3 regions of the Streptomyces sp. LARHCF249 genome follow, and region 1 is predicted to be linked to each of the others. Evidence: riboswitches for the same ligand, from Rfam matches in the RefSeq annotation. Region 1 holds a riboswitch; each other region holds the start of a gene.
The links. A riboswitch is a leader RNA that binds a small molecule or an ion and turns the genes downstream of it on or off. The one in region 1 is predicted to bind cyclic di-AMP.
Positions count from the first base shown of each region.

Region 2: linked by a shared signal. The riboswitch ahead of ACIPUC_RS17045 (M23 family metallopeptidase) and the one ahead of ACIPUC_RS29000 (transglycosylase family protein) in region 1 are both predicted to bind cyclic di-AMP.
Region 3: linked by a shared signal. The riboswitch ahead of ACIPUC_RS35435 (M23 family metallopeptidase) and the one ahead of ACIPUC_RS29000 (transglycosylase family protein) in region 1 are both predicted to bind cyclic di-AMP.

Region 1 covers NZ_JBIXJQ010000011.1:193,831-204,289, reverse strand. Annotated here, with positions in the region: gene ACIPUC_RS29035 (ABC transporter permease) at 1-492, shown strand, start outside; gene ACIPUC_RS29030 (class I SAM-dependent methyltransferase) at 576-1,910, opposite strand; gene ACIPUC_RS29025 (NAD(P)/FAD-dependent oxidoreductase) at 2,047-3,426, opposite strand; gene ACIPUC_RS29020 (Ppx/GppA phosphatase family protein) at 3,851-4,792, opposite strand; gene ACIPUC_RS29015 (DUF501 domain-containing protein) at 4,789-5,328, opposite strand; gene ACIPUC_RS29010 (FtsB family cell division protein) at 5,372-5,863, opposite strand; gene eno (phosphopyruvate hydratase) at 5,954-7,240, opposite strand; gene ACIPUC_RS29000 (transglycosylase family protein) at 7,513-8,205, opposite strand; cyclic di-AMP (ydaO/yuaA leader) riboswitch at 8,209-8,381, opposite strand; gene ACIPUC_RS28995 (transglycosylase family protein) at 8,658-9,716, opposite strand; gene ACIPUC_RS28990 (cytochrome P450 family protein) at 9,820-10,459, opposite strand, start outside.
Region 2 covers NZ_JBIXJQ010000005.1:465,868-476,326, reverse strand. Annotated here, with positions in the region: gene ACIPUC_RS17055 (MBL fold metallo-hydrolase) at 1-1,066, opposite strand, end outside; gene ACIPUC_RS17050 (SGNH/GDSL hydrolase family protein) at 1,179-1,964, opposite strand; gene ACIPUC_RS17045 (M23 family metallopeptidase) at 2,128-3,090, opposite strand; cyclic di-AMP (ydaO/yuaA leader) riboswitch at 3,093-3,269, opposite strand; gene ACIPUC_RS17040 (tyrosine-protein phosphatase) at 3,585-4,376, shown strand; gene ACIPUC_RS17035 (aspartate aminotransferase family protein) at 4,461-5,876, opposite strand; gene hpnH (adenosyl-hopene transferase HpnH) at 5,873-6,913, opposite strand; gene ACIPUC_RS17025 (phosphorylase family protein) at 6,919-7,581, opposite strand; gene shc (squalene--hopene cyclase) at 7,581-9,719, opposite strand; gene ACIPUC_RS17015 (polyprenyl synthetase family protein) at 9,847-10,459, opposite strand, start outside.
Region 3 covers NZ_JBIXJQ010000020.1:35,411-45,869, forward strand. Annotated here, with positions in the region: gene ACIPUC_RS35425 (HPr family phosphocarrier protein) at 1-199, shown strand, start outside; gene ACIPUC_RS35430 (GntR family transcriptional regulator) at 445-1,122, opposite strand; gene ACIPUC_RS35435 (M23 family metallopeptidase) at 1,325-2,122, opposite strand; cyclic di-AMP (ydaO/yuaA leader) riboswitch at 2,135-2,294, opposite strand; gene ACIPUC_RS35440 (M16 family metallopeptidase) at 2,501-3,868, opposite strand; gene ACIPUC_RS35445 (M16 family metallopeptidase) at 3,889-5,244, opposite strand; gene ACIPUC_RS35450 (DNA gyrase/topoisomerase IV subunit A) at 5,431-7,887, shown strand; gene ACIPUC_RS35455 (restriction endonuclease) at 7,997-10,051, shown strand; gene ACIPUC_RS35460 (CobW family GTP-binding protein) at 10,048-10,459, opposite strand, start outside.

The sequences.
Region 1 (10,459 bases):
CAGAAGGTCGTCGACGCCCTCGGCAAGAACCCGGCCATCACCGTCGCCACCCAGCAGGACATGCGCAACGAGATGGGCGGCATGATCAACACGATGCTGAACATCATGTACGGCCTGCTCGGAATGGCGCTGATCATCTCGGTGCTCGGCGTGGTCAACACCCTGGCGATGTCCGTCTTCGAGCGGACCCAGGAGATCGGCATGCTGCGGGCGATCGGCCTCGACCGCAGCCGGGTCAAGAACATGATCCGCCTGGAAGCCGTGGTGATCTCGCTGTTCGGCGCGGTCCTGGGCGTCGCCATCGGCGTCTTCCTCGCCTGGGGCGTGGGCACCACGCTGGCGAATTCCATGCCGAACTACGAACTCGTCCTCCCGTGGGACCGGATCGGCGTCTTCCTCCTGCTGGCGGCCGTGGTCGGTGTCCTGGCCGCCATGTGGCCGGCCCGCAGCGCCGCCCGGCTGAACATGCTCACCGCCATCAAGACGGAGTAGCGGACCGGCTGTTCAGGACGTCCGGAGGGGGAAGGGCCCCGGGGCACACGCCCCGGGGCCCTTCCCGTCGTCCGTAGGGGACCTCACGCGCCCCAGGTGCGCAGCCTCAGCGGCAGCCCGGAGTCGCCGGCCGCCCCGGGGCGCACCGCGAGGACCTGGTTGACGCCGAGCCGGCCGTGCTCGAAGCCGAGCGCGGAGGCCGCCATGTACAGCAGCCACACCCGTGCCCTGCCCGGCGAGGTGAGGCGTACGGCCTCCTCCCAGTGGCCCTGCAGGCGGGCCACCCAGGCCCGCAGGGTCAGCGCGTAGTGCTCGCGCAGCGCCTCCACGTCGCGGACCTCGAACCCGGCCCGCTCCAGCTCGCCGACGGTACTGCCGAGCGGTGAGAGCTCCCCGTCGGGGAAGACGTACGCGTCGATGAACTCGTCGATCCGGTAGGCCTCTTCGTCGGGCTCCGGCGGCCGGGCGATCTGGTGGTTCAGCAGGCGGCCGCCGGGGCGGAGCAGAGCGTGCAGGGTGCGGGCGTAGTCGCGGTAGCGGTCGGCGCCGACGTGCTCGGCCATGCCGATGGACGAGATGGCGTCGTACGGGCCGTCCTTGACGTCCCGGTAGTCCTGGACGCGGATCTCGACCCGGTCGGCCAGGCCCTCCTCGGCGACCCGCTTGCGGGCGTACGCGGCCTGCTCGCGCGAGAGCGTGATGCCGGTGACCTGGACCCCGTACTCGCGGGCGGCGTGCAGGGCCATGGAGCCCCAGCCGCAGCCGACGTCCAGGAGCCGGGCGCCGGGCGCGAGGGCGAGCTTGCGGCAGACCAGGTCGAGCTTGTCGCGCTGGGCCTCCTCCAGGGTGGCCCCGGGGCTCCAGTAGGCGCAGGAGTAGACCATGGACGGGCCGAGCACGTGAGCGTAGAACTCGTTGCCGACGTCGTAGTGGTGGCTGACGGCCGCGCGGTCGCGGACCTTGGTGTGGACGGGCCCGCTGCGGCGGGGGGCCTCCTCGGACGGCGGGGCGGGCGCGGGCCACGGCCGGGCCAGCGCGGCGAGGTCGCGTACGGCGGCCCGCGCGGCCGGGTCGCGCAGCAGTGCGAGGGTGCTGCCGGCGCGGGCGAGCCGGGCGTGCTTGGCGTGGGCGGTGGGCGCGGTGGCGGACTCCCGCTCCCAGAGCAGCCCGGCCACCCGGTCGAGCAGGTCGAAGAGATCGCCCTCGACGACGAGGTCGCCGGCGACCCAGGCGCGCGCGAGGCCCAGCTCGCCCGGCTTCCACAGCATGCGGCGCAGGGCCCTGCGGTTGGTCAGCACCAGGGTGGGGCCGGTGGGCGCGCCGGCCTCGCTGCCGTCCCAGGCCCGTATGCGGACGGGCAGGGGGGCGCCCAGCAAGGTCTCGGCGAGTGCGGCCAGCCGCGGCGCGGCGTCGGTCATCGTAGGCACCTCCAGAAAGCTCCGACAGAGCGGCCTACCCATTCCCGGGCCGGGACATGCCGAAGGGGCCGCCCGCACCACGGATGGCGGGCGGCCCCTTCGGGGACGTGCTGGGGGTGTTCCGGTCAGGCCCGGGTCAGGAGGCCTTGGCCTTCTGGGCCGGTGCCGCGGCGGGAGCCGGGGCCGGCTTGGCGGCCTCGTAGAACTCCTCGCGCGGGGTCTCCAGCGCACCGAGGGAGACGACCTCGCGCTTGAGGAACATGCCGAGGGTCCAGTCGGCGAAGACGCGGATCTTGCGGTTCCAGGTCGGCATGGCCATGCCGTGGTAGCCGCGGTGCATGTACCAGGCGAGCCGGCCCTTGAGCTTGATCTTCATCTTGCCCATGACGATCATCGCGACGCCCTTGTGGAGGCCGAGGCCCGCCACCGCACCCTTGTTGGAGTGCGAGTACTCGCTCTGCGGGAAGCCCCGCATGCCCGAGATGACGTTGTCGCCGAGGACCTTGGCCTGGCGCAGCGCGTGCTGGGCGTTCGGCGGGCACCAGGCGTTCTCGACGCCGGCCTTGCGGGACGCCATGTCCGGCACCTGGGCGTTGTCGCCCGCGGTCCAGATGTAGTCCGTGCCCTTGACCTGGAGGGTGGGCTCGGCGTCGACGTGGCCGCGCGGGCCCAGCGGCAGGCCGTAGCGGGCCAGCACCGGGTTGGGCTTGACGCCCGCGGTCCACACGATGGTGTTGGAGTCGACCTCGAGGCCGTTCTTCAGCACCACGCGGCCGTCCACGCAGGAGTCCATGGAGGTGTTGAGGTAGATCTCGATGCCGCGGGACTCGAGGTGCTCCTTGCCCCAGGTGCCGAGCTTGGGCCCGACCTCGGGAAGGATCTTGTCGGCCGCGTCGACCAGGATGAAGCGCATGTCCTCGCGCTTGATCGTGGCGTAGTACTTCGCGGCGTCGCGGGCCATGTCCTCGACCTCGCCGATGGTCTCCGCGCCGGCGAAGCCGCCGCCCACGAAGACGAAGGTGAGGGCCTTGCGGCGGACGTTCTCGTCCGTCGTGGACTCGGCCTTGTCGAGCTGCTCGAGTACGTGGTTGCGCAGGCCGATGCCCTCTTCGACGCCCTTCATACCGATGCCCTGTTCGGCGAGGCCGGGGATCGGGAAGGTGCGGGAGACGGCGCCGAGCGCGATCACCAGGTAGTCGAAGGGCAGCTCGTACGCCTCGCCGACCAGCGGCGTGACGACGGCGACCTTGCGGTCCTGGTCGATGCTGGTGACCCGGCCGGTAAGTACCTCGGCCTTGGGCAGCACGCGTCGCAGCGGGACGACGACGTGCCGAGGCGAGATGCTGCCTGCGGCCACTTCGGGGAGGAAGGGCTGGTAGGTCATGTACGAGCGCGGGTCGACGACCGTGACGGTCGCCTCGCCGTAGCGCATCTTCTTCATGATGCGCTTGGCTGCGTACAGGCCTACGTACCCACCTCCTACAACGAGGATCCTGGGACGCTCCGTGGTGCTCATGGAACGAGTATCCAGCACCCAATGGGGTGTCGCTCGTGAGCCCCTTCACAAGGTGTCGGAAGGCCTCTGCTACACTCCGCCGCCCACGTGACGGAGGTCATGGCGCCGTGCGGGAACCACGGTGTAACGGGAGTCGTTGTTCACCCGTCCTGAACTGGCCTCCAGGCCCTCAACCGGACTGGACCACCGGGCTTCGTCCATACCTCCGATGCGGAACCCGTCGGGTCCGCCGATCGCACGAACGGCCACGAAAAAGGGCCCGAGGGCCTCGGGAAGGGTCCGAAAGACCCTTCCGTTGGCCCATCAGGCCCCTTTTCCTTGTGAAGAACTTCACGAACTTCGTGTGGATCACGGGACCCGGGACCCCTCCCAGGCCGTTTCAGGACCCTCCGCAGGCCCCTACAGCCCCTCGCCCGCCCGCCGTTCAGGCCACGGACCAGGCGATGCCGTCGAGGATGTCGTGTTCCGAGACGACGACCTCCGAGGCGCCGATGCGCTCCATGATCGCCAGGAGGACCAGGGCGCCGGCGCCGATCACGTCCACCCGGCCCGGGTGCATCACGGGGATCGCCGCGCGCTCGGCGTGGGTCGACGTCAGCATGCGGCCGGTGATCTCGCGGACCTGCTCGTAGGAGATCCGGGAGTGGTGGATGACCTCCGAGCGGTACTCGGGCAGCCCGAGCGCGATCGCCGCGATCGTGGTCACCGAGCCGGCCAGGCCCACCAGGGTGCGGGCCTCGGCCAGCGGGACCGTCTCGGCGGCCAGGTCCAGCGCCGCCTCGATGTCGGCCCGTACGGCCGCCACCTGGGCCTCGGTCGGCGGGTCGCTGACGACCCCGTCCACGACGAGGTGGCGCTCGGTCATCCGCACGCAGCCCACGTCCACGGAACGGGCCGCCCGCACGTGCTCCCCGCCGACCACGAACTCGGTCGAGCCGCCGCCGATGTCCACCACCAGGAACGGCCGCTCCAGGTGCTCGTGGGCGGTCAGCTCCTTGGTGGCGCCGGTGAAGGAGAACTCCGCCTCCCGGTCCCCGGAGATCACCTCGGGCTCGACGCCCAGGATGTCCAGGACGCCCTGGACGAAGTCGGCGCGGTTCTCCGCGTCCCGGGAGGCCGAGGTCGCCACGAAGCGGACCTTCTCCGCGCCCAGCTCCTTGATGACCTCCGCGTACTCGCGGCAGGCCGCGAAGGTGCGCTCCAGCGCCTCCGGGGCCAGCCGCCCGGTCCTGTCCACGCCCTGGCCGAGCCGGACGATGGTCATCCGCCGGTCCAGCTCGACCAGGTCGCCGGTGGAGGGGTCGCAGTCCGCGACCAGGAGGCGGATGGAGTTCGTACCGCAGTCGACGGCCGCGACCCGGGTCACAGCGACTCTTCCTTCTTCTCCGCGCACGGGGTGACGCAGGCGCCCTTGGCCCACCACTCCGGCAGCATGGCGAGGGCCTCGTCGCCGAACGGGTTCACGCCCGGGCCCGCGGCCAGCGAGTGGCCGACGAGCACGTGCAGGCACTTCACCCGGTCCGGCATCCCGCCGGCGCTGGGGAAGCCCTGGAGCACCTCGATGGCGTCGCGGCGCCGGATGTAGTCCTCGTGCGCGGCCTGGTAGGCGGCGGCGAGCTCGGGGTCCTCGGCGAGCCGGGCCTGCATCTCCTTCATCACGCCGTTGGCCTCGAGCGTGCCGATCGCGGAGGCCGCGCGCGGGCACGTCAGGTAGTACAGCGTCGGGAAGGGGGTGCCGTCGGGGAGCCGCGGCGCGGTCTCCACCACGTCCGGCTGGCCGCAGGGGCAGCGGTGGGCGATGGCGCGCAGCCCGCGCGGCGGGCGGCCGAGCTGCTGCTCGAACGCCTCGATGTCCGCGTCGGTCGGCTCGGTCCGGTCGGTCTGGGGCGGGGGCGTCTGCATGCCTGGAGTAGGTCTCTTCGTTTCGGTGTGCTTGGAGTGTGGGTCAGTCGCCCGGGCGGTCGGCCTTGTCGACGCCGTCCCAGACGTTGGAGTACCAGGGGCGGTCGGAGCCGGCCCGGCCGGTCCGGTGCCGCTCGGCCGCCGCCTGGGCCCCGGGGTCGGTCATGATGTAGCCGATCTCCCCCGGGCGCAGGAAGTGCAGGTGCTTGCGCGCCTGCTGCTCCGCATAGGCGTCGTCCTGCCAGCGGGCCTTCTCGTCGCGGAGCCGCTCCAGGCGCTCCCGCGCGGCGGCCGCGGCCCGCTGCTGCTCCGCGATCTCCGAACGCTGGGAGACGTACTGGCGCATCGGATACGCGAGGGCGACGACCAGGGTACAGAGGACGAGCACCAGGAGCGCGGCCCGGCCGGTCAGCCGGCTGCGGCGGACCTGGCGGCGCGACTGCGAGCGGTAGACATGGGCGGCGGTCCGCTCGCCGAGCTGCTTGAGCCTGGTCGCGGTGGAGAAGGTGGAGAACCGATCCCGGTTCCCGGCCATTGGTCCGCCTCCCCTGTGCACGCACTACGCAATACGTCCCCGCACACGGTACGGGACCGAGTGCGGGGACGTACGGAGGCAAGAGCGTGATTAGCCCTTGAAGCGCGGGAAGGCGCTGCGGCCCGCGTACACCGCGGCGTCGTCGAGGATCTCCTCGATGCGCAGCAGCTGGTTGTACTTGGCGACACGGTCCGAGCGGGCCGGGGCGCCGGTCTTGATCTGACCGCAGTTCACGGCGACCGCGAGGTCGGCGATGGTGACGTCCTCGGTCTCGCCGGAGCGGTGCGACATCATGCACTTGAAGCCGTTGCGCTGGGCCATCTCGACGGCGTCGAGGGTCTCGGTCAGCGAACCGATCTGGTTCACCTTCACGAGCAGGGCGTTCGCGGAGCCCTCCTCGATGCCGCGGGCCAGGCGCTCCGGGTTGGTGACGAAGAGGTCGTCGCCGACGATCTGGACCTTGGAGCCCAGCTTGTCGGTGAGGGTCTTCCAGCCGGCCCAGTCGTCCTCGTACAGCGGGTCCTCGATGGAGACCATCGGGTACGCGGAGACGAGCTCCTCGTAGTACTCGGTCATCTCGGCGGCCGAGCGGGACTGGCCCTCGAACTCGTACTTGCCGTCCTTGTAGAACTCGGACGCGGCGACGTCGAGCGCGAGCGCGATGTCCTTGCCCGGGGTGTAGCCGGCCTGCTTGATGGCCTCGACGATGAGGTCGAGCGCGGCGCGGTTGGACTCCAGGTTCGGGGCGAAGCCGCCCTCGTCGCCCAGCCCGGTGGAGAGGCCCTTGGTGTGCAGGACCTTCTTGAGGGTGTGGTAGACCTCGGCACCCCAGCGCAGCGCCTCGGAGAAGGACTCCGCGCCGATCGGGGCGATCATGAACTCCTGGATGTCCACGTTGGAGTCGGCGTGCGACCCGCCGTTGAGGATGTTCATCATCGGAACGGGCAGCAGGTGCGCGTTCGGGCCGCCGAGGTAGCGGAAGAGCGGGAGGTCCGAGGCCTCGGACGCGGCGTGCGCGACGGCGAGGGAGACGCCGAGGATGGCGTTGGCGCCGAGCGAGCCCTTGTTGTCGGTGGCGTCCAGGTCGAACATGGCCTGGTCGATCAGGCGCTGCTCGGTGGCGTCGTAGCCGACGAGCTCCGGGCCGATCTGCTCGATGACGGCGAGGACGGCCTTCTCGACACCCTTGCCGAAGTAACGGTCGGGGTCACCGTCACGGAGCTCGATGGCCTCGAATGCACCGGTGGAGGCGCCGGACGGAACTGCAGCACGGCCGGTGCTGCCATCGTCGAGGCCCACCTCGACCTCGACCGTGGGGTTGCCTCGGGAGTCCAGGATTTCCCGGGCTACGACGACGTCGATGGACGGCACGAGCATCTCCTTCTGGGATGTGACGCTGGGTGTGCGGTGGCATCAGGCCGTGGGATGGCCTTGCCGACTAGAGCCTAACCGGCTCGGGGCTCTCGATCGGCCGACCGCCCGGCCCCTGGGACGAAAAAGGGCCCGAATACCCCTCTTCCAGGACATACGGCTGTTGGTCATCGCCGTTCTGCCGGCGCACACGCCACCGCCCGGCGCGTGGGGGGATACGCGCCGGGCGGTGGGGCTGTTACGCGTGGTGCGCGCTGCCGCGGCTATTGCCGCAGTGTTCAGCTGAGCTTCAGCTTCTGACCCGGGAAGATCAGGTCGGCGTCCGAGACGATGTCCTTGTTCAGCTCGAACAGCTTCTGCCAGCCGCCCTGGACGCCGTTGGCCTCGGCGATGGTGCCCAGGGTGTCACCGGACTTGACCTCGTACGAGCCGTTGCCGGTCTTCGGGGCCGGGGCCTCGGAGCGCTCGGAACGGGTGGTCGGAGCCTCGGAGCGCTTCGTCTCCTTCTTCGGCTCGGCCTTCTTCGGCTGGGTCTTCTTGGGCTCGGTCTTCTTCTCCTGCTTCGGGGCGGTCTCGGTCGAGCCGCCGCCGGTGTAGGAGGAGTTCGACAGACCCTTGCCGCAGTGCGGCCAGGCGCCCTTGCCCTGGCCCTTGAGGACCTTCTCCGCGACGGCTATCTGCTGGGCCTTCGAGGCCTGGTTGGCCTGCGCGGCGTACGTCTTGCCGCCGAACGCGGCCCAGGTGGAGGACGAGAACTGCAGGCCGCCGTAGTAGCCGTTGCCCGTGTTGATGGCCCAGTTGCCGCCGGACTCGCACTGCGCGACCTTGTCCCACTCGGACGCGGTGGCGGCGCTGGCGGTGCCCGCGGCCATCAGGGGGGCGGCGACGGCGACACCGGCGACACCGGCGAGCGTGACGATGCGGGCGGCCTTGGAGGCGCGGCGGTGCTTGCCCTTGCCGGAAAGCAGCATGGAGATTCTCCTCACCGACGCCTACGAGGTGAGCTGTCGGGTTCGGGCGAGTGAGTTGCCCGGCCGTGCGACCTAGCGCACGTCTTAACCCCTAGCCGGTGGCGTGACCGTCTCTCAACGGCCGCTCCCGGCACCTACCTTGGTTCCCCCGCTCCTGCCTTCGGCGCTTGACGCGACGACTGTTCCCCCCGTCCGCCGGCAGGATTCGGCGATGCGGTCGAAGGAGCCCGCGGTGGCGGGCGACTCAGAAGGTAGACAGGTCCCTCCCCGATGTTCAACGAGCCCCATCGGGGAGAAACAGCCCCTACTTGCGCCCTTCGTACGGGTATTTGCGCAGGTGAGGACGGGGTTCGCGGAAGCCCCCGGGCGGGACACGCCAGTTGACCGGAAGAGACACATGTCTCACTTACAGAAAACGGACAATCAACTCTTTCCGGCCGCCCGAACTGCCCTTATTCGGCAGTTAGATCCAGGTTCTGGCCGGGCTTGATCAGATTGGCATCCTTGCCGATGACCTGCTCATTGGCCGCGTAGAGCGCGTTCCAGCCGCCCTCGAGTCCCTTGGCGTCCGCGATGGCGATCAGGCTGTCGCCCTCCTTGACGGTGTACGTGGGCTCCGACGCGGCATCAGGTGCGGTCGGCGCCTCGGCGGCCGGCGCACCGCGGTGCTTGCCGCTGCCCTCGGGGGCCGGTGCGGCCGGTGCGGTGGGTGCGGTGGGGTCGGCCGAGGCGTCCGGGACACCCGGAGTCGCCGGCGCCGTCGGGTCTGCCGGGGTCACGGGGGCGCCCGGGGTCACGGGGGGCTGGCCCGGGGTGGCCGGCGGGGCGACCGGCGGCGCCGTGGTCTCACCCGGGCTGACGGGGGTGGTCGGCGCGGTCGGGTCCACCGGGGCCGGAGCCGTGGAGGGGTCGTCCGGCGAGGGCATGACGGGCAGTCCGAGGGAGGGCGCGAGCGGGCTGTCGGGGAGCGTGAACGACGGGGTGCCGGAGGGGCTCGGCGCGGGGTGCGTCGGAGCGCCGAAGTCCGTGGACGGCTTGCCGGGCCCGGTGGTGGGCACGGTGTCGTCCGGGCGGGAGGGCGCGGTCGGGGTCACGGAGCCGCCGGGCAGGCCCGGGTCGACCGCGGCTGCGGCGCCCTGCCCGTCCAGCCCGGCCGAAGCCGCGCACAGCGGCCAGGCCTGCGGGCCCTGGGAGGCCAGTACGCGCTCGGCCACGGCGATCTGCTGGGAACGGCTCGCCAGGTCGGCCCGCTCGGCGAAGTCGAGGCCACCCGCGTTCTTCCACTGCTCCTGGGTGAACTGCAGGCCGCCGTACTGTCCGCTGCCGAAGTTGGCGCTCCAGGCGCCACCGCTCTCGCACTCGGCGACCTTGTCCCACGTGGACGTGTCGGCCGCACTCGCGCCGGTGGCGGCGAGCAGCGGCAGGGCCAGCGCGGAGCCGGTGACTCCGGCAGTGACGACTATCGCGGGCACCTGACGGGGGCGTCTGTGGCGGCCGTTCCCGGAACGCATGAGGCTGCACCTTTCGCATAACGGCTGGATAACGGCAGAACCTAGCGGCCTTCGAACGGTTGTCACAACTCCGGTCGGCAACTGACTTCCGGTCAGTTGCCCTTCAGATGTTTCGGGGTGTGAAGCGCACGGGAAGGGTGCGCAGGCCACGCATGATCAGTCCGCCGCGCCAGCGCAGCTCCTCGGGCGGAACAGCGAGTTCCAGATCTGGCAGACGCGTGAGCAAAGTCGCAAGCGCGGTCTGTCCTTCAAGTCGCGCGAGCGGAGCACCCAGGCAGTAGTGGATGCCGTGGCCGTACCCGAGGTGCTGGTTGTCGGCCCGGGAGAGGTCGAGGGTGTCCGGCTCGGCGAACCGCCCGGGGTCGCGGTCGGCGGCCGCGAGGACGACCAGGACCGGATCCCCGGCCGCGACCGACTGCCCGCCGAGGGTCAGCGGCTCGGTGGCGAACCGCCAGGTGGCCAGCTCCACCGGGCCGTCGTAGCGCAGCAGTTCCTCGACGCCGGTCTCCAGCAGGCCGCTCTCGCCGGCCGCGAGGGAGGCCTGGAGGCGCTCGCGTTCGCCGGGGTTCATGAAGAGGGAGTGGACGCCGTTGCCGATGAGGTTGACGGTGGTTTCGAAACCGGCGAAAAGCAGGATGAAAGCCATGGCCGTGGCCTCGGCCTCCGTCAGATGGTCGCCGTGGTCACTCGCCCGGATCAGATCGGAAATGAGGTCATTGCCCAGATCATCCCGCTTGCGGTGG
Region 2 (10,459 bases), on a different contig from region 1:
CCGGCTCGAAGGGCTGGCCCGGGATCGGCAGGGCGATCGCGGCTCCGGCGCCCGCCGCAGCGGTGAGGGTTCCCTCGCCCGGCTCGTCCCACGGGTGGGGGGCCAGGTTGAAGGTGCCCCAGTGGATCGGCAGCATCGTGCCGTGCGGCGTGCCGCCCTGGAGGTCGAGGTGGGCGCGCATGCCCTCTTCGGGCGTCATGTGGATGTCGGGCCAGTACTCCGAGTACGCGCCGATCTGGATCATCGTGGCGTCGAAGGGCCCGTGCTCGGCGCCGATCTCCTTGAATCCGGGGAAGTAGCCGGTGTCCCCGCTGTGGTAGATGCGGTGCTCGTCCCCGGCGACCACCCAGGAGGCCCACAGGGTGTGCTGCTGGTTGCGCAGCCCGCGGCCGCAGAAGTGCCGGGCGGGCGTCGCGGTGAGCGAGAGCCCGGCGATCTTGGTGCTCTCGTTCCAGTCCAGCTCGCGCAGCCGGTCGGCCGGCACGCCCCAGCGCTCCAGGTGCGCACCGACGCCCAGCGGGACGGCGAACACCGTGTCCGTACCGGCCAGCTGCTTGATCGTCGGCAGGTCGAGGTGGTCGTAGTGGTCGTGCGAGATCACCACGACGTCGACCGGGCCCAGCGAGGCCAGCGGCACGGGTACGGGGTGCAGCCGCTTGGGCCCGGCGAACGGGAAGGGCGAGCACCGCTCGCCCCACACCGGATCGAACAGCACGCGTCGCCCGTCGATCTCCGCCAGCACGCTGGAGTGCCCCATCCAGGTGATCCGCAGTCCGCTCGCGGGCGGCTTGGCCAGCTCCGCGAGGGTCGTCGGGTACACGGGGATCGGCGCGCCGGGGGTGCGCCGCACCCGCTGCTCCCGGTGGAAGTAGATCTTGGCGAACTCCGCCATCGACCCCGAGGGCCTGGTCCGGGCCCCGAGCGGGTTCTGGAAGACGCCGTCGGCGAAGTTCGGCGAGCGGTGGATCCGCTCCAGCCGCTTGCCGGACGGGTCCGCGCCGAAGGCTTCGGGCCGCAGGGCACGCAGCCGCGGACGCAGGGGACGCGGGGGACGGGAGCCGGTCAAGGCGCCTCCTGGGAGGATGGGGTCGGGACGGTCGTCGGTCTACGACCTTCCCAACGCGCACATGCCCCCAAGGATTCCGCTTGCGGCCCTCGTCCCCCCTCTGCGGCGCCCGTTACAGCGGCAGCAGGTCCGGCCGCTTCGCCTCGACGTGGTCGCCGGAGGACTCTCCGCGCAGCCGCCGCCCGATCCAGGGCACCAGGTGCTCGCGGGCCCACTGGATGTTGTCCCGGGTCACGTCCACCGAGCCGCGCGGCCGCTGCGGGGGCCACGGCTGGTCGGGGTCGGCGGGCACCTCCAGTCCGAGCACCTGCGCCGCGCGCAGCGCCACCCGCGTGTGCCCCTCGGGCGACAGGTGCAGCCGGTCGGCGTCCCAGGCCCGCCGGTCCTGTACGGACTTCAGCGACCAGAGGTCGAGCACCGGGCAGTCGTAGCGGTCGGCGATGGCGCGCACGTGCGCGCTGTACGTCGCCACCTTGCCGCGGAGGTGCTTGAGGACGGGCACGCCCCGGGTGTCGAAGCCGGTGGTGATCATGACCAGGCCGACGGCCCCGGTGAGGTCGGCGACGGCGGCCTCGAACCGCTCCGCCACGTCGTCGGGGTCGGTGCCGGGCCGGATGATGTCGTTGCCCCCCGCGCAGAAGGTCACGAGGTCCGGGGCGAGCTCCTTGGCCCGCGGGACCTGCTCGGCCACGATCTGGTCGAGGAGCCGGCCGCGCACGGCCAGGTTCGCGTACCGGAAGTCGTGTTCGTCACGCTGGTCGGCCAGGAGCACGGCGAGCCGGTCCGCCCAGCCGAGATAAGAATCCCCGGGTCCCGGGTCCCCCACGCCCTCGGTGAAGCTGTCCCCGATCGCCGCGTACGAGCCGATGGTCTTGAGTGTCGTCGTCGTCGCTGCCACAAAGCGACATCCTTCACCCGCGCACACGACCTACGCCAACGTAAGCAGGGGTTGACGGACCGTGATCTATACCACGCGAGGGATAAGGAATAAGTACACGCCAGGCCGGGACCCCCCTCGGGCCCCGGCCTGACGTGTGTTCGCGCTCCGACGGCGGCTGCCGTCAGATGGTGACGCCCTTCGAGCGGAGGTAGTTCACCGGGCTGATGTCCGAGCCGTAGGACTGGGTCGTGCGGATCTCGAAGTGGAGGTGCGGGCCGGTGGAGTTGCCGGTGGAGCCGGAGAGGCCGAGGCGCTGGCCGGCGGTGACGCTCTGGCCCACCGAGACCGACAGCGAGGAGAGGTGGGCGTACTGCGAGTAGTTGCCGTCCGCGTGCCTGACGATGACCTCGTTGCCGTACGCGCCGGCCCAGCCGGCCGAGACCACGGTGCCCGCGCCGACGGCCTTGACCGTGGTGCCGGAGCTGGCGATGAAGTCGACGCCGGTGTGGTAACCCGAGGACCACATGGCGCCCGCGACCTTGTACTGGGTGGAGATCCCACCGCTGACCGGGGCCACGAATCCGGCGCCGCTGGGAGCCTTCGCCTCGGTGGAGGAGCCGCTGCTCTGCGGCTTCTGCTTCGGCTGCGGGGCGGGGGCCGGGGCGTCCTGTTCGCCGGAGGAGCCCTCGCCGGCGGAGGGAGAACCGGTCGAGGACCGCTCGGCCGGAGCCGGAGCCGGGGCGGGGGCCGGGGCCGCCTTGGCCTTCGCGCCGAGGGTCAGCTTCAGGCCCGGGTGGATCAGGGAGGGGTTGGTGCCGACGGCCTCGCGGTTGTCGGCGTACAGCCGCTCCCAGCCGCCGTCGAGGTGGCGCTCCGCGGCGATCTTGGAGAGGTAGTCGCCGGGCACGACCGTGTACACGGTCGGCGCGGCCTCCACGGCGGCGGGAGCGGCCTGGAGCGAGAGCGGGAGCTGCGGGGCCACGGCGGGGGCCGTGGCCGGAGCGGCGGCCGGAGCGGTGGCCGCGCCGGCGCCGGCGGCACCCATCAGGGGCAGCGCGAGAGCCGCACCACCGGTGCCGGCGACGGCGAGACCACGGGAAAGCGAACGGGACTTGGGACGGCGGTGCTTACCCTTTGCAGGCATGGCGAATTCCTCTCCGTCGCCTGCGAGGTGAGCTGTCGGGTTCGGACTGGAGATGTCCGGCCGTACATGAACGGAACATATACGACTTCACCCCTAGCCGTTCCGGAGGAAAGATCCGGAACAGCGGCTTACCTGGTTCCCCCGCTCCTGCCGCGCGCGTGAATAGTCGGGTGCGGTTTCCGGGAGGCGGCAGGATTAGGCGGTCCACCCGGATCGATCGCGAAGGTAATCGAGTCAGGCCGTAGGGAACAAGCCATGAATTCCCCAAAGGAATCACCGGGATGAGGGTCCGACGGAATTCCGGTCACCCTCTGTCCATTCCACGCCGTCAACAACCGCCCCGGCCGGGCCATTCGGCTTTCGCGATCAGGCACTCACGGTCACCGTATGATCTGGCTCACGGGGCCGCGTCCGATCTCGCCGCCGGATATGGCAAGTTGGAGCCAACCAGCTCAATTCGGACAGATGTCCCACCACGAACCGGAGGAGTTCCTTTGACCCAGCGGATACAGGAGCCGGAACTGTCCGGAGTGCGCAATTTCCGCGATGTGGGCGGATTGCCGACTTCTGACGGACGACAGGTCAGGCCGGGACGACTGTTCCGAAGCGGACATCTGGCACATGCCACCGAAACCGATGCAGAGTTCCTCGCATCACTCGGGCTCCACACCGTCTTCGACTTCCGCAACGGCGCCGACCACGCCCTGGAGGGGCCGGACGTCGAACTGCCCGGCGTGCGGAACGTCAACATCCCGCTCTCGGACCCGGCCGACGGCCGGGAGTTCTGGAAGTTGGTCCGCGACGGCGGCCTCGACCAGCTCCGCTCGATCCTGGGCGACGGCAAGGCCGCGGCCCGGATGTCGCAGTCGTACCGCACGATCATCCGGCACCGCACCGCCGAGCACAGCCGGCTGGTGCACGCCCTCGCCGAGGACAGCGTCCCCGCCCTGCTGCACTGCGCGGCCGGCAAGGACCGGGCGGGCCTGTCGATCGCCGTCGTCCTGCTGGCGCTGGGCGTCGAGCGCGAGGCGATCGTGGTGGACTACCTGGAGTCGAACGCCCCGCACCGCCGCTACCGGGTGCGCCGCAGCAGCCAGGCGCAGGAGGCCCGCTCCCCCGAGGTGATGGAGCTCCTCGCCCCGCTCTTCGACGCCCGCGCCGAGTACCTGACCGCGGCCTTCGACACCATCGACGAGGCCTGGGGCGGAGTGGACCGCTACCTGGCGCAGGGCCTCGGGCTCACCCCCCAGGCCCTCGACCGCCTGCGCGGGCAGCTGCTCGACTGAGGCCGAGCGGTCCCCGGGAAGCGGGGCACGTCTCCGCGCCCGCTTCCCAGAGACCGCTTGGTGCCGCAGTGACCCGGCAGGCCGTCACCGGTTGCCGACGGCCTGCTTCACCAGGGTCCTGCCGAACTCCCACATCAGCCCCGAGCCGCCGTGCGCCTCGTCCATGACCTCGCGGAAGGCGCCGACGAACCGGTCGACGTCCCGCTCGTCCACGATCAGCGGCGGGATGAGCTTGATCACTTCCAGGTGGTCTCCGGACACCTGGGTGAGGATCCGGTGCTTCTGCAGCAGCGGCACCACGACCATCTGCGCGAAGAGCCCCTTGCGGGCCGCCTGGAGCACGGCCCACCGGCTGCGCAGCCCCAGCGAGGACGGCCGGCCGAACTCGATGCCGATCATCAGCCCGCGCCCGCGCACCTCGTGCAGCAGCTCGTACTCGTCCACCAGGGCCGCGAGCCGCCCGCGCAGCAGATCGCCCGTGGCCCGGGCATTGGCGACGACCTCCTCGTCCTCCATGACCGACAGCACGGCCAGCCCGGCCGCCATCGCCTGGGCGTTGGAGCCGAAGCTCGCGGAGTGCACGAGGACCCGGTCCATGGACGAGTAGACCCGTCTGAAGATCCAGTCCTTGCCCAGGGTCGCGCCGACCGGCACGTAGCCGCCCGAGAGCGCCTTGGCCACGCACACCAGGTCCGGCTCCACGCCCGGCTCATGCTGGTACGCGTAGAAGTCCCCGGTCCGTCCCAGGCCGGTCTGCACCTCGTCCGCGATCAGCAGCGCCTTGTGGCGGCGCAGCAGTTCCTGCGCGGCGGGCAGGAACCCGGGCGGGGCGGCGAGCACCCCCTTGCCCTGGATCGGCTCGACGACGAAGGCCGCCACGTCCCCCTTGCGGAGTTCCCGCTCCAGGGCGCCCAGATCCCCGAGGGGGATCTTCGTGTCGGGCAGCAGCGGTGCGAAGCCGTCCCGGAAGCCGTCCTCCCCGTTCACCGAGAGCGAGCCGGCCGTGAGCCCGTGGAAGGCGTGGTCGCAGTAGAGGATCCTGGGCCGTCCGGTGGCGTACCGGGCGAACTTCAGGGCCGTCTCCACCGCCTCGGTGCCGCTGTTGCCGAAGAAGACGCGGTCCAGGTGCGGGCTGTACGAGAGCAGCTTCTCGGCCAGCAGCCCGGGCAGCGGCTGGCAGTCGAAGCGGGTGAGGTCGGCGAGCTGGGCGTCCAGGACGTCGTGCAGGGCGCGGCGGACCACCGGGTGGTGCCGGCCCAGGCCCATGACGCCGAACCCGGCCAGCATGTCGAGGTAGTCGTTGCCCTCGGCGTCCCAGAAATGGGCTCCCTCGGCCCGCTCGTAGACCTTGTCGAAGCCGATGGTGTGCAGCATCCGCGGCAGTTGGTGGTTGAGGTGCCTGGCGTGCAGCTCGTACCGCTCCCCGCCGCGCTCGGCCAGCAGGGCGCCGAGGTCGAAGCCCTTGCCCCGGCCGCCCCCGTCCCGTGGCTGCGCTGTCACGCCGGTCCTCGCGAGGACTCCCGGTTCCCGCCGATCGTCTCCCGGGCCGCCCGCAGGGACTCCTTGAGGGAGCCCATGGTGGCGAGGACGGCGGTGGGCTCGTAACCGCAGTGCGCCATGCAGTTCGCGCAGCGCGGGTCCTTGCCGCGGCCGTACTTGCTCCAGTCGGTGTCGTTGATCAGTTCCCGGTACGTCGGCACGTAGCCGTCGCTCATCAGGTAGCAGGGGCGCTGCCAGCCGAAGAGGGAGTAATTCGGAATGGCCCAGGCCGTGCAGGGGAAATCGGCCTTTCCTTCCAGGAAGTCCAGGAAGAGCGGCGAGTGGTTGAGCCGCCAGCGCCTGCGGTTGCCGCCCGCGAAGGCCTTCCTGAAGAGTTCCCGGGTCTGTTCGACGCCCAGGAAATGCTCCTGGTCAGGGGCCTTTTCGTAGGCGTAGGCGGGCGAGATCATCATCTCGTCCACCTGGAGGTCGTCATTGAGGTAGTTGAGCACCTCGATGATCGTCTGCGGGGTGTCGGTGTTGAAGAAGGTGGAGTTGGTGGTCACCCGGAACCCGCGCCTCTTCGCCTCCTTGATGGCCGCGACGGCCTCGTCGAAGACGCCTTCCTTGGCCACCGACTCGTCGTGCCGTTCGCGCAGTCCGTCGATGTGCACGGCGAAGGCGAAATACGGGGACGGGGTGAACTTCTCGATCTTCTTGCGCAGCAGCATCGCGTTGGTGCAGAGGAATACATACTTCCGCTTCGCTACCAACTGGCGCACGATCTCGTCGATCTGCGGGTGCATCAAGGGCTCACCGCCCGCGATGGACACCATGGGCGCGCCCGACTCCAGCACGGCGCCGACCGCCTGGGCGACGGGCATGCGCTGCTTGAGCACCCCGGCCGGATGCTGGATCTTTCCGCACCCCTCACAGGCCAGGTTGCAGGCGTAAAGCGGTTCCAGCTCGACGATCAGCGGGAACTTCTCACGCTTGCGGAGCTTCTGTTCGAGCAAATACGTCCCGACCCTGATGGTCTGGCGCAGCGGCATGGCCATCTGGCTCACCTCCTGGGGAGCAGCAAAGAACGGTGCCAGTCATAAAACGCGGGCAGTACGGCACGCAGTACGCGGAAGGCCGATATTCCACCGCGGACCGTGCCGATACGGACGAGCTCATGCTCCGGAGCGTCCACGATCACCCGGACGGCCGCAACCGGGCGTCCGTCCTGCGAGGAGCGGCCCTCGCCGCGGGTGGCGGCCCACAGGGTGGCCGCGGACTCCATGTCGACCGCGACGGCGCCGGTGGCGCGCAGCTGCGCACGCTCCTGGCCGCGGACGACGTGGTCGGATCCGGTCAGTACGCCGGTGTGTACGGTCCGGCCGGGGGCGGCCCGGGCCAGTGCCTCGGCGAGCAGGAGGGTCCCGGTACAGACGACCACCCCGTGCGGGTCCCGGGTCTCCTCGGCGACCACCAGGTCGCCCGGGTGCATGCCGGGAACCAGCCCCGCGCAGAATCCGGTCGCGAGGACGGCCGCCCGCTCCATGCCCGGCCGCTCCAGCGCCCGGCCGACGGACCGCTCGGCGGCGCGCGGGCCCATGCCGGTCCGGAGCAGGGCGTGGTCCCCGCGACCCGCGCTGCGCAGCGCGGTCTGCTCGATGCGCAGTGCGCAGGCCACCAGCAGCGGGACGGGGTGCGCCGCTCTGTCCCCCCGGGCGGCGGACATCAGGATGCCCCGGCGGGCGCGAACGGTTCCCCGTGCAGGTAGCGGCCGAGTGCGGTGAGCGGGAACACCTGCCGGTACAGGTGGTAGTTGATGGAGAAGTCCCAGGGGAAGCCGGTACCCGTGAAGTAGGGCTCGTCCCAGGAGCCGTCCGCCTCCTGGGTCCGCACCAGATAGGCGATGCCCCGCTCGACGGCCTTGCCGTCCCGCTCGCCCGCCGACAGCAGGGCCATCAGCGCCCACGCCGTCTGCGAGGCGGTGGAGGCGCCCCTTCCGGCCCATGACCGGTCCTTGTAGGAGCGCTGGTCCTCGCCCCAGCCGCCGTCCTCGTTCTGTACGGATTCCAGCCAGCGCACGGCCCGCCGGATCGCGGGATGCGCCGGAGCGATGCCGGCGGCGGTGAGGGCCGGAACCACCGACCCGGTGCCGTAGACGTAGTTGGTGCCCCAGCGGCCGAACCAGGCTCCGTCGGGCTCCTGTTCCGCGAGCAGCCAGGCGATGCCGCGCCGGGTCCGCGCATCACCCGCCTTGCCCTCGAAGGCGAGCATCTCCACCACGTGGGCGGTGACGTCGGCCGAGGGCGGGTCGATGACCTCGCCGAAGTCGCAGAAGGGCAGCCGGTTCGGAAAGGGGCTGGTGTTGTCGGCGTCGAAGGCGCCCCACGCGCCGTTCTTCGACTGCATGCCCAGGTTCCAGGACACCCCGCGGGCGATGGCCGCCTCGACCCGGGCCGGGTCGGGGTGCCTGATGCGGCGCAGCGCGAGGACGACCTCGGCGGTGTCGTCGATGTCGGGGTAGGTGTCGTTGTGGAACTCGAACGCCCAGCCGCCGGGGGCGAGTCCGGGCCGCCGTACCGCCCAGTCCCCGGAGCGTGCGATCTCCTCGCCGAGCATCCAGTCGGCCGCCTTGACCAGCGCCGGGTGATCGGGGCGCAGGCCCGCGTCGGCCAGGGCGATCGCGGCGAGGCAGGTGTCCCAGACCGGGGACTGGCAGGCCTCGATCATCCGGGCGCCGTCCTCGCGCCACACCGCGAACCGGTCGAGGGATTCCAGTCCGGCGCGCATCACCGGGTGCCCGAGGTCGTAGCCGAGCAGGTGCAGGGCGATGACCGAGTACACGGCGGGCGGCTGGATGCCGCCCCAGCAGCCGTCGTTCTCCTGGCGTTCGACGATCCAGCGGGATGCGGCGGCCATGGCGGCCTTGCGCAGCCGGCGCGGGGCGAACCGCCGGTAGACGTGCAGGGCCTTGTCCATCCGCTGGAAGGCGCCGTCCCAACTGACGAGCGGGGCGGGCCGCTTGGCGGGGTTGGGCACCCGGGCGTCGGTGTGCAGCTCGTCGAGGGCGAAGGGGGCCGGGCGGACCGGGCGCAGCGCGGAGACGATCGTGAGGGGGACGATGGTCTGGCGGGCCCAGCAGCCGAAGTCGTAGATGTTCAGCGGCACCCAGGGGGGCAGGAACACCAGCTCGGGCGGGAGTTCGGGCAGGTGGTCCCACTTCCACCAGCCGAAGAGGGCCAGCCAGATGCGGGTGAAGACCCGGGCGGCGGCGATCCCGCCGTGGGCCCGGATCCAGGCCGACGCGCGGGCCATGTGCGGGGCGTCCGGCGCGTCACCGGCCAGGCGCAGGGCCACGTACGCCTCGATGGTGGCGGAGAGTTCGGGCGGTCCGCCGTGGAAGGTGGCCCAGGTGCCGTCGTCCCGCTGTTCGCCGCGGATGAAGAGGGCGGCGGCGCGGGTGGTGGCCTCGTCCCGGATCCCGAGGAACTGCCGCAGCAGCAAGTCCTCGGCGTCCATGGTGACGTTGGTCTCCAGGTCGCCCTTCCACCACCCCTCGGCGTCCTGCCGCGCCAGCAGGTTGCGGGTCGCCCGCGCGGCGGCCTCGTGCACCTCCCGCAACCGGTTGCCGTCCGGCGTTTCGGGCGGGTCCGCGGTGGCGGCACGGACCCCGCCGCGGCCGATGTCCGGCTCGGCCCTCGGGCGGGCCGGCCGGGCGCCGCCGACCCCCGCTGTCCCGCCCATCGGGCCGTACTGGGCCACCGGGCGGGTCCGTTCGGGCCCGGACGGGCCCGGGCCCGGACCGCCCGGGGTGGTTTCGCTGCCAGCGCCAGCGCTCTCCGCGCTGCCGTCGGTCGTCGCTGTCATGGCTTCCCCTTCGTGCAGTCTGTCCTCTGCTGTGCTGGGGTCTGCCGTCGGCCGACGCGCGCGCCCTCAGTCGGGGGCGGCGGCGTCGGCCGGCGACTCGCGAGTCATATCCGCTTCCGGGCGGCGTTCACCTCTTGCGCACGACGACGAAGTCGGCGAGGGCCACCAGCTGGTCGCGCACCTGCTGCGGCATGTCCACGTCGTCCAGGGCCTTGATCGCGACCGCGTGCTGGCGGCGCGCCTCGTCGGCGGTCCACTGGCGTCCGCCGGCCGCCTCGATGAGCGCCGCGCGGGCCGCGAACTCCTCCTCCGAGAAGTTCTCGAAGTCGTTGCTCTTGGCATCGGCCGCGAGCAGCTGGGCGAGTTCCTCGGCGGCGGGCCCCTGGGCCGCGAGGGCGGCGACCACCGGCAGGGACTTCTTGCGCTGGCGCAGGTCGCTCCAGGTCTGCTTGCCGGTGGTCTCCGGGTCCCCCCAGATGCCGAGCAGGTCGTCCACGGCCTGGAAGGCGAGGCCCAGGTGGTAGCCGTACTCCTCGAGCTTGTCGGCCGTACGGTCGTCGGCGCCGCCGAGCACCGCGCCGATGGAGACCGCGCAGGCGATCAGCGCGCCCGTCTTGTTGCCCTCCATCTCCAGGCACTCCTCGACGCTGACGCGCTCGCGGTGCTCGTAGGAGATGTCCTGGGCCTGGCCGTCGATGAGCTTGCGGCTGGCGGTGGTGAGCCGGCGCGCCGCGCGGCCC
Region 3 (10,459 bases), on a different contig from region 1:
TTCCGGCGTCCCGGTGACCATCGCCAAGGCCGGTGGCGACCCCGTCAACGCCGCTTCCATGCTGGCGGTTCTGGGCCTGGGCGCCCAGGGCGGCGAGGAGATCGTCCTCGCGTCCGACGCCGACGGCGCCGAGGTGGCGCTGGACCGCCTCGCGAAGCTGGTCGCCGAGGGGCTCGAGGAGCTCCCCGAGACCGTCTGACCCTTCGGGTTCGACACCTCCGTCGACCGGTACACCGCAGCGACCCACACGGTCCGCACGGTCCGCACGCGAAAGCCGCGGCCCCCGCCATCCGGGGCGCCGCGGCTTTCGCGTGTACGCAGGGGAATTCGGCTCACAGGAATTCGGCGCACCGAATTCAGGCCACCCGGGCCGAGCTGATTGCGAAAATCGGCAGCCGCGGCGCACGAATACCGCTCCTGCCGTCCCTTTGTATACGCGCCCTGTTAATGACGGCCGCTCGACATGTTTACGGCAGGTTGCGAAGTGCTCACGGCCGCCCGCGCCCGCGGCCGGTGCGCGCCCGCCGCCCGGTCGGCGTGGAGGGACGCCAGCGCCCGCGCCCGCTCCGCGTCCCCCCGCGCCACCGCGTCCACGATCGCCCCGTGCTCCGCCCAGGAGTCCACCGGCCGGGCCGGCGCCTCCACCACGTACATCCACGCCAGCTTGTGCCGCATCTGCGTGAGCAGCGCGATCAGGCCCGGGCTCCCGGAGGCCTGCGCGAGGGTCTCGTGGAACCAGCCGCCCAGGGAGCGCAGGTCCTCGCCCTGGCCCCGCCTGGCCCGCTCCTGGCCCAGCCTGACCAGCCCGCGCAGCACCTTGAGGTGGGCCTCGGTACGCCGCCGGGCCGCCCTGGCCGCCGCCAGGGGCTCCAGCAGCATCCGCAGCTCGAGGAGGTCGGCGGCCTCCTGCTCGGTCGGCTCGGCCACACAGGCGCCCGCGTGGCGCCGCGTGGTCACGAACCCCTCGGACTCCAGGGTCCGCAGCGCCTCGCGCACGGGGACCCGCGAGACCCCGTACCGGCGGGCCAGTACCTCCTCGGTCAGCCTGCCGCCCGGCTCGAAGACCCCGGAGACGATGTCGTCGCGGATCGCTGTGCATACCGCGTGCGCGGGAATACGCAAGACCGGACCTCCGCTATTTCCGATTTCGACTGCCACGCCATCAGGCCGCACACATACAAGCCGTGCCTGCGCGTGCTGCGACTCTATTGCAACACACGATAATTTCCGAGAGCGGCCGGAAATGACAAACATGTTTCCGGCGCAGCAGCACGAAGGCCCCGGCTCGGGGAGCCGGGGCCTTCGGTGAAGCGGTGGGGCGCGGTCAGAGGCTGACGCCGTGCGAGCGCAGGTACGCGATCGGGTCGATGTCCGAGCCGTAGTCGGCGCCGGTGCGGGCCTCGAAGTGCAGGTGCGGGCCGCTGGAGTTGCCCGTGGAGCCCGAGAGGCCGATCTGCTGGCCGGGGGTGACCTGCTGGCCGACGGAGACGCGCAGCGAGGACAGGTGGCCGTACTGGGTGTACGTACCGTCGTTGTGCTTGATCACGACGTTGTTGCCGTAGGCGCCGCCCCAGCCGGCCTCGACCACGACGCCGACGCCCACCGCGCGCACGGAGGTGCCGGAGGCGGCGTGGAAGTCGATGCCGGTGTGGCTGCCGGAGGACCACATGCCGCCGCCCGCCTTGTACTGCGTGCTGACGTACGAGCTGTCGAGCGGGGAGACGAAGGTGTTGAGGCGCTTGCGCTCCTCCTCGCGGGCGGCGCGCTCGGCGGCCTCGCGCTCGGCCTTCGCCTTGGCCTCGGCGAGGCGCTTGGCCTCGGCGGCCCGCTGCTTCGCGTCCGCCTCGGCCTGGGCCTTGGCGGCGGCGTGCTCGGCGGCACGCCGCTGGGACTCGGCCTGGTCCTCGATGTCACCCGCGAGGTCGTCGGAGACGACGACCGCGCCGAGCGCGTTGTCCGGGGCGGAGTGGGTGTTGCCGTTGTCCGCGGCGAAGGCCGGGGCGGCGAGGGAGCCGACGACACCAGTGGTGGCGAGGGCGGCTATGCCGGCGTAGCCGGCGGTCTTGCGGCTCAGACGACTGGAACCACGGTGCTTACCGGCGGCACGACTGCCAAACGCCATGAAGGGGCTGATCCTTTCCTTCCCTCTCGCCTACCGGGTTAGCTGACGGGTTCGGAGCAGGAAGGTCTCCTACGGGCCTCCTCTTGCGAGGCGGTCCGATTCACCCCAGGGACTGATGTGGGTCCCCGGCTCCCCAGGCTCGCGCCTGACGGGGACTCGGCGATCGCTGTCCGGTGCCGCGGATGCGGCGGGTACAACTGACGGACAGCACGGGTGACGCTAGGCGGATCATCAGTCAATCGCCAAACAGACACGCCCTTTTGTTGCGTACGCCACACCACATAAAAGCAACCTCTCCACTAAACGGACAAAAGGGGCCCTGGCGGACAAGCCCGCCAGGGCCCCTTGTCGTGCGGTCAGTTGGCCGCGCGGCGGCCGTCAGTTGGTGACGACGCTCACGGGGCCGATCCCCAAGGCCCGCACCGGCTCCTCGATCTGCGCCGCGTCGCCCACCAGGACGGTGACCAGCCGGTCCGCGGGGAAGGCCTCCACGACCGCCGACGTCGCCTCCACGGTGCCGGTTTCGGCGAGCTGTGCGTACAACTGCGCCTGGTAGTCGTCCGGAAGCTCCTGCTCGACCTGGTCGGCCAGGGTGCCCGCGACCGAGGCCGCCGTCTCGAACTTGAGCGGGGCCACGCCCACCAAGTTCTGCACCGCCACGTCCCGTTCGGTCTCGGTCAGGCCGCCCTCCGCCAGGGTGCGCAGGACCTTCCAGAGGTCCTCCAGCGCCGGGGCGGTGTTCGGGGTGTCCACCGAGCCGCTGATGGCGAGCATGGAGGCGCCCCTGCCGTCGGCGGTGGAGCGCAGCACCTGGCCGAAGGCGCGCACGCCGTACGTGTACCCCTTCTCCTCGCGCAGCACCTTGTCCAGGCGGGACGTCAGGGTGCCGCCCAGGCAGTACGTGCCGAGCACCTGCGCCGCCCAGACCCGGTCGTGCCGGTCCGGCCCGATCCGGCCGATCAGCAGCTGCGTCTGGACGGCGCCGGGCCGGTCCACGATGACCACGCGGCCGGTGTCGTCGGCGGTCACCGGCGGCACCGGGAGCGGCTCGGCGGTGTTGCCCGTCCACGTGCCCAGGGTCTCGGCCAGGACCGCGTCCAGGTCGATGCCGGTCAGGTCGCCGACGACCACCGCGGTGGCCGTGGCGGGGCGCACGTGGGCCTCGTAGAAGGCGCGTACGGCCACGGAGTCGATCCGGGCGACCGTCTCCTCGGTGCCCTGGCGCGGGCGGGACATGCGCAGGCTGGCCGGAAAGAGCTCCTGGGAGAGCTGCTTGGCGGCGCGGCGCTGCGGGTTGGCCAGCTCGTGCGGGATCTCGTCGAGCCGGTTGCGCACCAGCCGGTCGACCTCTGCGTCGGCGAAGGCCGGCGCGCGCAGGGCCTCGGCGAGCAGGCCGAGGGCCTTGGGCAGCCGGGATGCCGGAACCTCCAGGGAGACCCGCAGGCCCGGGTGGTCGGCGTGCGCGTCCAGGGTGGCGCCGCAGCGCTCCAGCTCGGCCGCGAACTCCTCGGCGGAGTGCTTGTCGGTGCCCTCGGACAGGGCGCGGGCCATGATGGTCGCCACGCCGTCCAGGCCCTCGGGCTCGGCGTCCAGCGGGGCGGCGAGGTTGACCTCGACCGCGATGACCTGCTGGCCCGGGCGGTGGCAGCGCAGCAGGGTCAGGCCGTTGGACAGCACCGAGCGGTCGGGGGCCGGGAAGGCCCACGGCTGCGGTTCCCCGGCCTGCGGGCGCGGGTGGAAGGTCATCGTGACGGCTGCGGTGTCGCTCACTGCTCCGCCCCCTCGTTCTCGTCGTCGTTGCCGGCGGACTCGTCGGAGCCGGCCAGCGGCTCGTAGACCAGCACCGCGCGGTTGTCCGGGCGCAGCCGGGCCGCGGCCACGGCCTGCACCTCCTCGGCGGTCACGTCGAGGACGCGCTGCACGGCGGTCAGGGCCAGCTGCGGGTCACCGAAGAGCACCGCGAAGCGGCACAGCTCGTCGGCCCGGCCCGCGACCGTGCTCAGCCGGTCCAGCCACTCGCGCTCGAGCTGCGCCTGGGCGCGCTCCATCTCCTCGGCCGTCGGGCCCTCGGCGGCGAACCGCGCGAGCTCCTCGTCCACGGCCGCCTCGATGTCGGGGACCTCGACCCCGCCGGACGTCTTGACGTCCAGCCAGCCCAGCGAGGGCGCCCCGGCCAGCCGCAGCATGCCGAACCCGGCCGCGACGGCCGTCTGGTCGCGGCGTACCAGGCGGTTGTGGAGCCGCGAGGACTCGCCGCCGCCCAGGACGGTCAGCGCCACGTCGGCGGCGTCGCACTCGCGCGTGCCGTCGTGCGGGAGCCGGTAGGCGGCCATCAGCGCACGCGCCGGGACCTCCTCGACGACCTCCTCGCGCAGCTCGCGGCCGATGACGTCGGGCAGCGAACCGTCCCGGGGCGGCTGCTTGCCGTCGTGCGACGGGATGGTGCCGAAGTACTTCTCGACCCACGCGAGCGTGCGCGCCGGGTCGATGTCGCCGACGATCGACAGCACCGCGTTGTTGGGCGCGTAGTACGTACGGAAGAAGGCGCGCGCGTCCTCCAGGGACGCGGCGTCGAGATCGGCCATGGAGCCGATCGGCGTGTGGTGGTACGGGTGGCCCTCGGGGTAGGCGAGGGCGGTCAGCTTCTCGAAAGCGGTGCCGTACGGGACGTTGTCGTACCGCTGGCGGCGCTCGTTCTTGACGACGTCGCGCTGGTTCTCCATGGACTCGTCGTCCAGGGCTGCCAGCAGCGAGCCCATCCGGTCCGCCTCCAGCCACAGCGCGAGCTCCAGCTGGTGGGTCGGCATCGTCTCGAAGTAGTTGGTGCGCTCGAAGCTGGTGGTGCCGTTGAGGGAGCCTCCGGCTCCCTGGACCAGCTCGAAGTGCCCGTTGCCCGGTACGTTCGCCGAGCCCTGGAACATCAGGTGCTCGAAGAGGTGAGCCAGGCCGGTACGCCCCTTGACTTCGTGCCGCGAGCCGACGTCGTACCAGAGGCAGACCGCGGCGACCGGGGTCAGGTGGTCCTCGGAGAGCACCACGCGCAGGCCGTTGGCCAGCCGGTGCTCGGTCGCTGTCAGGCCGCCGGAGCCGGCCTGGGCTGTGGCCGTGTGACCCATGGGCATGTGGTCCCTTCGATACGCGATGCAGAGATTTCCGTCAGACCTGCCACTGTATGCAAGCGCGTCGGCGACCGGATAAGTTCCCGGGTCACCCCCTGGGGTCGGAGTCCGGGTTGTCGGTGCCTCGGGCCACAATGGTCCGCGTCAGACCCCCAGCACACCCATTCTTGGTTAAGGAGCCGCGCAGCGATGGCCCGCCGCAGCACGAAGACCCCGCCGCCGGAGGATTTCGAGGAGAAGATCCTCGACATCGACGTCGTCGACGAAATGCAGGGCTCCTTCCTCGAGTACGCGTACTCGGTGATCTACTCCCGTGCCCTGCCCGATGCCCGCGACGGCATGAAGCCGGTGCACCGCCGCATCGTGTACCAGATGAACGAGATGGGTCTGCGCCCCGACCGCGGCTACGTGAAGTGCGCCCGTGTCGTCGGCGAGGTCATGGGCAAGCTCCACCCGCACGGCGACGCGTCGATCTACGACGCCCTCGTGCGCATGGCCCAGCCCTTCTCGATGCGGCTGCCGCTGGTCGACGGCCACGGCAACTTCGGTTCGCTCGGCAACGACGACCCGCCTGCCGCGATGCGTTACACCGAGTGCAAGATGGCCGACGCCACGTCGCTGATGACGGAGTCGATCGACGAGGACACCGTCGACTTCACCGCCAACTACGACGGCCAGGAGCGGGAGCCGGTCGCCCTGCCCGCCGCCTACCCGAACCTGCTGGTCAACGGCGCGTCCGGGATCGCGGTCGGCATGGCCACCAACATGCCCCCGCACAACCTCGGCGAGGTCATCGCAGCCGCCCGCCACCTGATCCGCTACCCGCAGGCGGACCTGGAGGCGCTGATGCGCTTCGTCCCGGGTCCGGACCTGCCCACGGGCGGCCGGATCGTCGGGCTCTCGGGGATCAAGGACGCGTACGAGAACGGTCGCGGCACCTTCAAGATCCGCGCGACGGTGGCGGTGGAGAACGTGACGGCGCGCCGCAAGGGCCTCGTCGTCACGGAACTGCCCTTCACGGTCGGCCCCGAGAAGGTCATCGCGAAGATCAAGGACCTGGTCGGCTCGAAGAAGCTCCAGGGCATCGCGGACGTCAAGGACCTCACCGACCGCTCGCACGGCCTGCGCCTGGTCATCGAGATCAAGAACGGCTTCCACCCCGAGGCCGTGCTCGAGCAGCTGTACAAGCTGACGCCGATGGAGGAGTCCTTCGGCATCAACAACGTGGCCCTCGTGGACGGGCAGCCGCTCACGCTCGGCCTCAAGGAGCTGCTGGAGGTCTACCTCGACCACCGCTTCGAGGTCGTCCGGCGGCGCAGCGAGTTCCGCCGCGGCAAGCGCCGCGACCGGCTGCACCTGGTCGAGGGCCTGCTGGTGGCGCTCCTCGACATCGACGAGGTCATCCGGCTCATCCGGGACAGCGACAACTCCGCGCAGGCCAAGGAGCGGCTGATCGAGCACTTCTCGCTGAGCGAGATCCAGACCCAGTACATCCTGGACACGCCGCTGCGCCGGCTCACCCGCTTCGACCGGATCGAGCTGGAGTCCGAGCGCGACCGGCTGACCGGCGAGATCGACGAGCTGACCGGGATCCTGGACTCCGACACCGAGCTGCGCAAGCTGGTCTCCACGGAACTGGCCGCGGTCGCCAAGAAGTTCGGCACCGAGCGCCGTACGGTCCTGCTGGAGTCGGCGGGCACGGCGGTCGGCGCGGTCCCGCTCGAGGTCGCCGACGACCCCTGCCGCGTGCTGCTGTCCTCCACGGGCCTGCTGGCGCGCACCGTGACCGGCGAAGCGCTGCCCGAGCCGGAGGGCGGCGCCCGCGCCAAGCACGACCTGATCGTCTCGCAGGTCACGGCGACGGCCCGGGCCGAGGTCGGCGTGGTCACCTCGTACGGGCGCCTGCTGCGGCTCTCGGTGATCGACCTGCCGCAGCTGCCGGACACGCACGCCGCGCCGAACCTGGCGGGCGGCGCCCCGGTCTCGGAGTTCCTCTCCGGACTGGAGGCGGACGAGAAGGTGATCTGCCTGACCTCGCTGGACGAGGCCTCGCAGGGCCTGGCCCTGGGCACGGAGCAGGGCGTGGTCAAGCGCGTCGTGCCGGACTACCCGGCCAACAAGGACGAGCTGGAGGTCATCACCCTCAAGGAGGGCGACCGGATCGTCGGCGCGGTCGAGCTGCGCACGGGCGAGGAGGACCTGGTCTTCCTCACCGACGACGCCCAGCTGCTGCGCTACCCGGCCTCGCAGGTGCGCCCGCAGGGCCGTCCGGCGGGCGGTATGGCGGGCATCAAGCTCTCCGAGAACGCCAAGGTGATCCACTTCTCGGCCGTCGACCCGGGCCGGGACGCGATGGTGTTCACGGTCGCGGGCTCGCACGGGACGCTGGACGACTCGGTGCTGTCCGGGAAGCTGACCCCCTTCGACCAGTACCCGCGCAAGGGCCGCGCCACCGGCGGTGTGCGCTGCCAGCGGTTCCTGAAGGGCGAGGACGTGCTGGTGCTGGCCTGGGCGGGCAATGCGCCGGTCCGGGCGGCGACGGCGAACGGCACTCCGGCCGAGCTGCCGGCCGTGGACCCGCGCCGCGACGGCTCCGGGGCCGCGCTGCCGGCGTCCGTGGCGGCGCTGGCCGGGGGCGCGCTGTAGGACGGAGCCGCCCTTGAGGCGGTACGCCCCACGGGGGGACGTACCGCCTCAAGGGCGACTAGTGTTTTCCCTCTTGGCACTGGTGGGCGGGGCGGGGAGAACAGAGCTGATGAGTCGTCGCTCGGGCGGAGTGATCGGGGACTGGGCGGAGGCCCAGCGCCGGATGCAGCAGACGCAGCTGATCCAGCAGCGAGAGGCGGAGCGCCGGCGGCGGGAGCAGCGGGCCGCCGACCGGCAGTACCGCGAGGCCGAGGCCCGGCGGCGTACGGAGCAGATCGAGGCGGAAGTGGCCGCCCTTCAGGGGCTGCTGGCCGCGGGGTGCCGGGCACCGGCGTTCCGGATGGCCGGGCTGGTCCGGTCCGAGCAGCTGGAAGCCTTCGATCCGGGCACGCTGGCGCACCCCGTGCCGATGCCGCAGCTGCACCAGTTCCAGCAGCAGAGCGCCGGCTGGACGCTCGGCTCGAACCGGCGGGCGCAGGCCGAGCGCGAGGCACACGCCCGCTACACGCAGGCCTGGCAGGCCGCGCACGCCGCCGAAGCGCAGCGGCAGCAGCAGGTGGCGGCGTACCGGCAGCAGTACGACCGCTGGGCCGCGGAACAGCTGGCCGGGATCCGCGCCCACAACTCCGGCCTGACCGCGCTGGCCGGGGCCCTGCGCACCGGCGACGCCGAGGCCGTGGTGGAGTACTTCTCGGCCGCCCTGTACGCGTCCACGGCCTGGCCCGAGCAGCTGCCGAGGCAGGTGGCGGCCGCGTACGACCCGGGGGCGCGCCAGTTGGTGCTGGACTGGGAGCTGCCGGGGTACGCGGTGGTGCCGGAGGCCAAGTCGGTGCGGTACGTGCCGAGCACGGGCCAGGACAAGGAGACGGCCCGCCCGGCCACGCAGCGCCGCGCGATCTACCGGGACCTGCTGGCGCAGTGCGTGCTGCTGGTGGTGCGCGAGCTGTACGCGGCGGACGAGTTCGGCGTATTGGACTCGGTGGTGGTCAACGGCTTCGTGGACGGCCACGATCCGGTGACGGGCCGGGAGGCACAGCTCGTGCTCGCGACGCTCTCGACGGCCCGCTCCGCCTTCGAAGGGCTGCGCCTGGAGCAGGTCAGCGCGGTGGACTGCCTGGTGGAGGGGTTGCGCGGGCAGCTGTCGGCGCGGCCCGACCAGCTGACCGCGGTACGGCCCGGGCGCAGGCCCGACGAGGTCGGCGGCGGGGTCGTCAGCCACGGCGGGCACGCGGGCGGCGACCAGGACGAGCCGGATCTCTTCGAGATGGACCCGATCGCCTTCGAGAACCTGGTGGCGGAGCTCTTCCGGGCGATGGGCATGGAGGCGCTGACCACCCAGCGGTCGGGCGACGGCGGGGTGGACATCGAGGCGAACGACCCTTCCCCGATCACGGGCGGACGGATCGTGGTGCAGGTCAAGCGCTACCGGAACACCGTATCGCCCACGGCGGTACGGGATCTGTACGGCACGGTCCAGGACAAGGGGGCGAACAAGGGGGTGCTGGTCACCACCGCGTCCTTCGGGCCGGGGTCGTACACCTTTGCCAACGGCAAGCCGCTGGAGTTGGTTCCCGGCGCCAAGCTCGTGGAGCTGCTGCACCAGTACGGGCTGCGCGGCCGGCTGGGCGGCGCCCACGCGGGCATCCCGGCGCAGCGGGCACCCGAGCCCGCCCCTTCCCCGGACCACAACGTGCTCGGCATGTCCTGGACGGGCGCGGTCGCACTCGACGTGTGCGCGCTGGTCTGCACGGGCAGCCGGGTGCTGAGCGAGGACCACTTCGTCTTCTTCAACAACCAGCGGACGCCCGACGGTTCGGTGCGGACCCGCGCGCACACGGCGCCCGACAAGGCCGCGCTCGAGGTCACCTTCGAGGCCCTGCCCCGCGAGGCCGACCGGCTGGTCCTGGTGGCGGCGATCGACCCGGAGGCCGATCCGCACGCCGACCTCGCCGGTTTCACGGACGCCCGGATCCGGCTCCTCGACGCGGCCGGCTCGGAGCTCGGGCAGCTGGAGGTCTCCGACGGCCGGGCCGGCGAGACCGCCCTCGTCCTCGGGTCCTTCCGGCACCGGGCGAACGGCGACTGGGACTTCGTGATGGGCGGCAAGGGCTACCGGGGCGGCCTGGAGGACCTGCTGCGCGAGTACGGCGTCGAGGTCGCCTAGGCCCCCGGAGCCACGGACTCCTGAGCCGCGGACTCCAGATCCGGGGACTCCGGCTCCGCGGGCTGGGCCACGTACCGCAGCACCCCCCACATGCTCTCGGGGCCCAGTTCGTGCGGTGCCCCCTCGCGGCAGGCCTCCAGTTCGCGCAGCAGGCCCGGGCCGTCGGTGCCGGAGCCGATCAGGACCAGCTGCGTCAGCCGGGGCTCGCCCCGCCCCCAGGGCCGCGGGGCGAAGCGGAGGAACCGGCCGACCGCGTGGACCTCGTACTTCTCCTGGTGCCCGGGGACGCCGAAGTAGACGAAGCCCTTGATCCGGTAGAGCCCGGCCGGGCGGCGGTCGAGGAAGTCGATGAACCGGCGCGGCGAGAGGGCCTGCCCGGAGACGAACTCGTGGCTCTCGTACGCCGCA